Regions from separate parts of the Pseudomonas sp. GW822-FHT04H02 genome, predicted to be linked through region 1. Evidence: riboswitches for the same ligand, from Rfam matches in the RefSeq annotation. Region 1 holds a riboswitch; the other holds the start of a gene.
The links. A riboswitch is a leader RNA that binds a small molecule or an ion and turns the genes downstream of it on or off. The one in region 1 is predicted to bind cobalamin.
Positions count from the first base shown of each region.

Region 1 (3,403 bases):
GATGGTTGAGGGTACCGCCGGGCAGGTCGACCACCTTGGTGGCGGCTGCGCTGATCTGGGTGTCGCCGCTCTGGTAGGGAAAGCGCAGTAGCTTGTCGGTATCGGCCACATACAGGTCATTGCCCACCAGGGTCATGCCAAAGGGCGAATTGAGGTTCTCCAGAAACACTGTGCGGGTCTCCGCCACGCCATCGTGATCCTGGTCCCTTAGCAGGGTGATGCGGTTGGCGCTGGGCACGGCCGCCCCGGCACGGCCCATGACCTTGCCGGCGATCCAGCCGCGAATGCCCTGGCTGTCATCCGGTTTGGGCGGGGCGTTGGTTTCCGCCACCAGTACATCGCCATTGGGCAGGACGTAGAGCCAGCGTGGATGGTCGAGGTTCTCGGCGAAAGCCTTGACCTGGGTGCCGGCCGCGGCCTGGGGTTTTGCGCCTTGCGGCCAGCCGATGGCGGGGGCGATGTTGACCGTGGGGATCAGCGTCGGGTTGGGTTCCGGCAGCTTGGGGTTGGGGCCGGTGCCGTCGGACACCTGCAGGCTGGAAGTTTCGCCGCAGGCGGCGAGGCTGGCGGCGATGGCGATCAGTAGGCTGTGCTGAAGCTTGAGCATGCGAATTTCCCTATGAGTGCACGGACGTCGTAGTCATAGAGAAGCATAGCCAGTCGATGGTTCCGCCCGATCAGCGGGCCTCCTTGAAGAGCACGGCGACGCCCTGGTGGTAGTGGCCGGTCTCGTTGTGCAGCTTGCGATAGGCGTAGGGGAAGTACCAGGCCACGGCGCAGCAGTGCTCCTTCTGCAGTTCGTCGAGCATGTCCTGGAGCTCTTCCGGGGTAGCGCTGTGCTGGGATTTTTGTGGGGCAACGAACAGGCAACCCAGTCTCAGGTCGCTGGCGTAGCTGATCTTTCTTGCATCCTGGGCAACGTCCAGCAGTGCCTGGGTCAGGTTCAGGCTGTTGACCCTTGGCCAGCGCTGGGTGGCGTGGATGTAGGCGCGCTCTTCCTTGGTGGCCAGGTACAGGTCGGTGCGGGCGTTGCGCGCACCTTCTTCCTGCTGTTTCCTGCTGGGGCTGTGTTCCAGGCTGACCATCTCGGCCATCCAGGCCGCCGCGCTGAGCAGCCCGAGATTGGCCTGCTCGTCGAACCAGTAGGGCGTTTCGTTATCGCCGCGAACCGCGTTGTAGCGATCGATGCAATCGAACCAGCGTTCCAGCATCGGGCGCAGGAATTCCAGCTTCGGATTGCTGATGATCATGCCTTGCATCGAACTCACCCCTTATTGTTGTGTGGTTGGCGCCTGGGGCGCTGAAAAGTGGCTATTTGATATCATTGCTCTGAGTGTGGCACAAGATTGGCGTCAGTTTATTGATGCAGTGCAGTTTTGTGCCGGGGGCGACGGCCGGCTTTAATTGACGCTCCACCCCCAACCCTCTAACCTTCGCGACTTGTTTCAGGTGCTCTGTGGCCGGTGGCCGACAGAGTGAAACAGGGAAGCCGGTCAGGGTCTGTTCCAGTGATGGAGCCGACGACGATTCCGGCGCTGCCCCCGCAACGGTAGATGAGTCAAGACTGCGCCTGACGCCACTGTGTCAATGACACGGGAAGGCGCGCAGTCCGGCAGCCATGCCGCTCATGAGCCCGGAGACCGGCCTGATCCATCCAACGGCATCACGGTGGGCGATGCCAGGCTAGCGCCGTCTGTTCCTTTTCCCTGCCCCCCGTTCCCCAGCCCCAACGGAGAGCTGCCCCATGAGTGAATCCCCCGATCGTGACGAGCGCCATCTGGCGCGCATGTTGCGCAAAAAAGCCGTGATCGATGAACGCATTGCCAACTCGCCCAACGAATGCGGCCTGCTGCTGGTATTGACCGGCAACGGCAAGGGCAAGAGCAGCTCGGCCTTCGGCATGCTGGCGCGGTCCATGGGCCACGGCATGCAGTGTGGCGTGGTGCAGTTCATCAAGGGGCGTAACAGCACCGGCGAAGAACTGTTCTTCCGGCGTTTCCCCGAGCAGGTGCGCTTTCACGTGATGGGCGAAGGCTTTACCTGGGAAACCCAGGATCGCCAGCGCGATATTGCTGCTGCTGAAGCCGCCTGGGCGGTTTCCAGGGAGTTGCTGAGCAACCCGGATATTGGCCTGGTGGTGCTCGACGAGCTGAACATTGCCCTCAAGCACGGCTACCTGGACCTGGATCAGGTGCTCAGTGACCTGCAGGCCCGTCCGCCCATGCAGCATGTGGTAGTGACCGGTCGCGGCGCCAAGCCGGAGATGATCGAGCTGGCCGATACCGTGACCGAGATGGGCATGGTCAAGCACGCCTTCCAGGCCGGGATCAAGGCGCAGAAAGGTGTCGAGCTGTGAGCGTGAATTCATGACTGATGTTCGTCATTGCCCGGCAGTGTTGATCGCCGCACCGGCTTCCGGCCAGGGCAAGACCACGGTGACCGCGGCCCTTGCCCGCTTGCACCGCAACCGGGGGCGCAAGGTTCGGGTCTTCAAGTGCGGCCCGGATTTCCTCGACCCGATGATTCTTGAGCGCGCCAGTGGTGCCGCGGTGTACCAGTTGGACATGTGGATGGTGGGCGAGCAGGAAAGCCGCCGTCTGCTCTGGGAGGCGGCGGGAGAGGCCGACCTGATTCTGATCGAGGGGGTCATGGGCCTGTTCGATGGCACCCCTTCCAGCGCCGATCTGGCGCGGCATTTCGGCGTGCCGGTGCTGGGGGTGATCGATGGCACCGCCATGGCCCAGACTTTCGGCGCCCTGGCTCTGGGCCTGGCGCGCTACCAGCCGGACCTGCCGTTTGCCGGGGTGTTGGCCAACCGGGTTGGTACCCTGCGCCATGCGCAGTTGCTGGAAGGCAGCCTGACGGAAGGCTTGCGCTGGTATGGCGCCTTGTCCCGGGAAACCGATATCGAGCTGCCCAGCCGCCATCTGGGGCTGGTGCAGGCCAGCGAGCTGAATGATCTGGACCTGCGCCTGGATGCCGCCGCCGAGGCCCTGGCCAGCAGTTGCCAGGTGGAACTGCCGCCAGCGGTGAGTTTTGCTGCACCCACGCCGGTGGCTTGCGCGCCACTGCTCAAGGGCGTGCGGATTGCCGTGGCGCGGGACGAGGCGTTTGCCTTCACCTATGGCGCCAGCCTCGATCTGTTGCGAGCCATGGGGGCGCAGTTGAGCTTCTTCTCGCCGATCCACGATACCCAGCTGCCCGACGCGGACAGCCTGTACCTGCCCGGCGGCTATCCCGAATTGCACCATCAGGCCCTGGCCCGCAACAGCAGCATGCTGCAGGCCATTCGTGCCCATCACGCGGCCGGCAAGCCGCTGCTCGCCGAGTGCGGCGGCATGCTCTACCTGCTGGACTCCCTGACCGATGTCGAAGGCCAGCGTGCCGAGCTCCTGGGCCTGCT
Region 1 covers NZ_JBXAMM010000003.1:327,759-331,161, reverse strand. The annotation lists gene AC1RMG_RS13765 (PQQ-dependent sugar dehydrogenase) at 1-607, opposite strand, end outside; gene AC1RMG_RS13760 (hypothetical protein) at 678-1,259, opposite strand; cobalamin riboswitch at 1,431-1,663, shown strand; gene cobO (cob(I)yrinic acid a,c-diamide adenosyltransferase) at 1,745-2,356, shown strand; gene AC1RMG_RS13750 (cobyrinic acid a,c-diamide synthase CobB) at 2,367-3,403, shown strand, end outside.

Region 2 (3,403 bases), on a different contig from region 1:
GAAATGGCGCCGCAAAGCCCTGGGCCTTGCGGCAACCCCTCGATCAGAAGCTGTAGTCGGCGGTGACGAACAACGAGCGCGGTTCACCCATCAGCCATTGCTGGCCGCTGTTCTGTTGCGCCGCGGCATAACGCCGGTCCAGCAGGTTGTTCACCTGCAGGCCCAGGCGCACGTCGGGCAGGGCCTGCCAGCCGAGGTTGGCATCCAGCACCGTGTAGCCGGGTACATCGACGCTATTGGCGGTGTTGGCATAACGCGCATCGACGTAGCGCAGGCCCATGCCGGCTTCCAGGCTCGGAGCCAGGGCCTTGTTCAGCCACAGGTTGGCGGTGCGTCGCGGCACGTTGGTGGGGCGATTGCCGGCCCGGGACACCGCTTTGCCAGAGACCACCTCATCGAAGTCGTCGTACTCGGCACGCACCACCGAGGCGTTGGCCGAGACTTGCCAGCCGTGATCCAGGGCCAGCTCCAGCGAGGTTTCCAGGCCGTCGGCGGATTGCTGGCCGACCTGCTGCGCCAGGCGGGTCACCGGATCGGTGGTCAAGAGCTTTTTCTTGACGATGTGGTAGGCCGCCAGGGTCCATTCGCCACGGCCGTTCCAGAACTGCTGCTTGAGCCCGAACTCGGTCTGCTTGGCTTCGGTCAGGTCCATCTGCAACTGGCTCGGGTTGAGGCTGATCAGGTTGCTGACCCCGTCTTCACTGGTGGAGTACTGGCCGTACAGCGACAGTTGATCGGTGACCGCGAACACCAGGCCGGCGCGCCAGTTGCCGCCGGTGAGGCTGCGATCGGTGCGGGTGCCGGCGCGCAGATCACTGCGATCGATATGGTTCTGGTCGCGGCGGATGCCGGTCACCAGCGACCAGCGCTCCGACAGTTGCAGGCGGTTTTCCGCAAACAGGGCGAAAGTGCGGGTGCTGCTGTCGGTCTGGGGCGAGAAGGGCGAGCGGCTCTGGAAGTAGCCCGGTGCCGGGTTCCACGGGTCGATATAGTCGCTACCGATATCCTTGTAGGGCGAGTTGTTGGCCACGCCGAAGCGAATCCTGTTGTACTCCAGGCCGACCACGGTCCTGCTGTCCAGGCCGAACAGCGAGTGGTTGAAGGTGAAGCTCTGGCGATCGCCGATCTGCTCCTGATCGTGCTTGATCTCCAGGTAGTCGCCGCGCAGCAACTGCTCCCGGGAGCTGACCCAGTTGTAGGCTTCGGCGTTGCGCCAGTGGCGGCGGCTCTTGATGTAGTAGAGCTGGTTGCTGGCGCTGAGGTTGTCGCTCAGGGTCCAGTCGGTGTTGAGCCGGGTCCATTCGTCGTTGTAGCGCTGCACGGCGTTGCGCAGGTTGTAGTTCTTGGCCCGCAGGCTGTCGCGGTATTGGCCGGCAATCAGCGGCGTGCCGAAATAGCTGGCGGGTTCGCTTTCACCGCGTTCATGGGCCAGGGTGAAACCGAGGTCGTCGGTGGCTTGCCAGCGTAGCGCCGCGCTGAGTGCCAGGCTGCGTGACTGGCCCTGGTCGACCCAGCCATTGCTCTGCTGCTGGTTCAGGGTCAGGCGGTAGCTCAGGGTGTCGGTCAGCGAGCCGCCGCTGTCCAGGCCCAGTTGCTGGCGATCATGGGAGCCATAGCCCAGGCGCAGGCGGTTGTGGATCTCACCGTCGAAGGGCTTCTTGGCAATCACGTTGATCACCGCGCCGGTGGCGCCTTCCCCGTACAGCACCGAGGCCGGGCCGCGGATCACGTCGATGCGCTCGACCATCCACGGGTCCACCGGGAAGGTCTGGCTGCCGGCGCCGGTGTACAGGCGCGCGCCGTCGAACAGGGTCATCACCGAGGAGTGCCCGGTAAAGCCGCGGGCCGACAGTGCGGTATTGCCGTTGCCCGGGGTGGCGATGCTGGTGATGCCGGGGGAGCGGGTGACGGCATCCTGCACCGTGAGGTTGTTGCGGTTGCTGATGGCGTCGTTGCCCAGGCTGCTGGTGCTGGCCGGAGTCTCCAGGGCCGTGAGGTTCAGCCGCGAGCCGGCGGGCAGGGGCGTGTCCAGAGAGGTTTGCGGGGCGCTGGAGACTCCGCTCACTTGGGTCTCGGGCAAGACCAGGGAGGTTTTCTGGTCAGCCAGTGCCAGGGCCGGGTAGGCCATGCAAGGCAGGAGGGTGAAACACAGCGAGGGGCTCGCCAGGTGTTGCAGCAAGGAGGTGCGGGACATGCGATTCCTACTACTTGTAAGGAATGAATGAATCCCGGAGGGAACAACGCATAGGGAATCGCGGGCAGCCGCGCCCACGAAAACCGGACTGCGCCCGCCCACCGCGGGGTTGTCAAACGAAGTTGCAGGCCGGTCTCCGGGCTTGCGAGGGTCATGAGGCATTCACCTTCCCATGCCTTGGCACAGTGGTCTGTCGAATGCTTCGCTCGCTTACCGTTGCGGGGGCAGCGCCGGACTGATCATCGAAATGACGCACCGGCTTCCCGTTTAACCCCATGCACGGCGGCATGGGACACCTGAAACTGGCGCGCATATGAGCACTGCCGAGCCCTTGCGTCAATGGCATGTGGCCAGCTACGGCGGCGGTTTCAGCGCTTTATGCCAGGCAAGTCAATATATTGACCTATTTTTCCTGGCGCTTAAATAATCAACAAATATCGACGCATTATTGACGATTTTGCTTTTCTGACCCAGTATGTCGGCGCTGAGCGATTGATTATCTTGAGTTTTTTTTGACGCCAAAGCGCTGAACTCTGCTCCGAAAATAGGCGAAACAGCCTATGGCGCAGAGCAGCCACTAAAAAATGACGGCCAGGATGGCAAGTAGCCAGGGCTGATCCGTTGGCTGTGCTAGCTTCAGACGGCGTAGCCGCGATATTTCTCTTTGGAATGATCTATGTCTGCCGAACGGATACTGGTTACTGGGGGCGCTGGTTTTATCGGTTCTCACCTCGTGGATGCACTGCTGGCCAAGGGTTATGCGGTGCGGGTTCTGGACGACCTTTCCACGGGCAAGGTCGGCAATCTGCCCATGGGCGATGCTGGCCTGGAACTGCTGGTGGGGGATGCCGCCGATGCGGCACTCCTGGCGGATGCCGTTCAGGGCTGCGATGCCGTGGTGCATCTGGCTGCTGTGGCGTCGGTCCAGGCTTCGGTCGAAGACCCGGTGGCCACCCACCAGAGCAATTTCATCGCCACCCTGCGCCTGTGCGAGGCGATGACCGCGGCCGGTATCCGCCGCGTGGTGTTCGCCTCCAGTGCGGCGGTCTATGGCAATAACGGCGAGGGCACGCCGATTGCCGAAGACACCCCCAAATCTCCCCTCACGCCCTACGCGGCGGACAAGCTCGCCAGCGAGTACTACCTGGACTTCTACCGCCGCCAGCATGGGCTGGAACCGGTGATCCTGCGCTTTTTCAATATCTTCGG
Region 2 covers NZ_JBXAMM010000001.1:1,114,595-1,117,997, forward strand. The annotation lists gene AC1RMG_RS05130 (TonB-dependent siderophore receptor) at 44-2,194, opposite strand; cobalamin riboswitch at 2,305-2,509, opposite strand; gene AC1RMG_RS05135 (NAD-dependent epimerase/dehydratase family protein) at 2,871-3,403, shown strand, end outside.
Region 2: it holds a riboswitch for cobalamin, as region 1 does, so the genes downstream of both, AC1RMG_RS05130 (TonB-dependent siderophore receptor) here and cobO (cob(I)yrinic acid a,c-diamide adenosyltransferase) in region 1, are expected to answer to the same signal.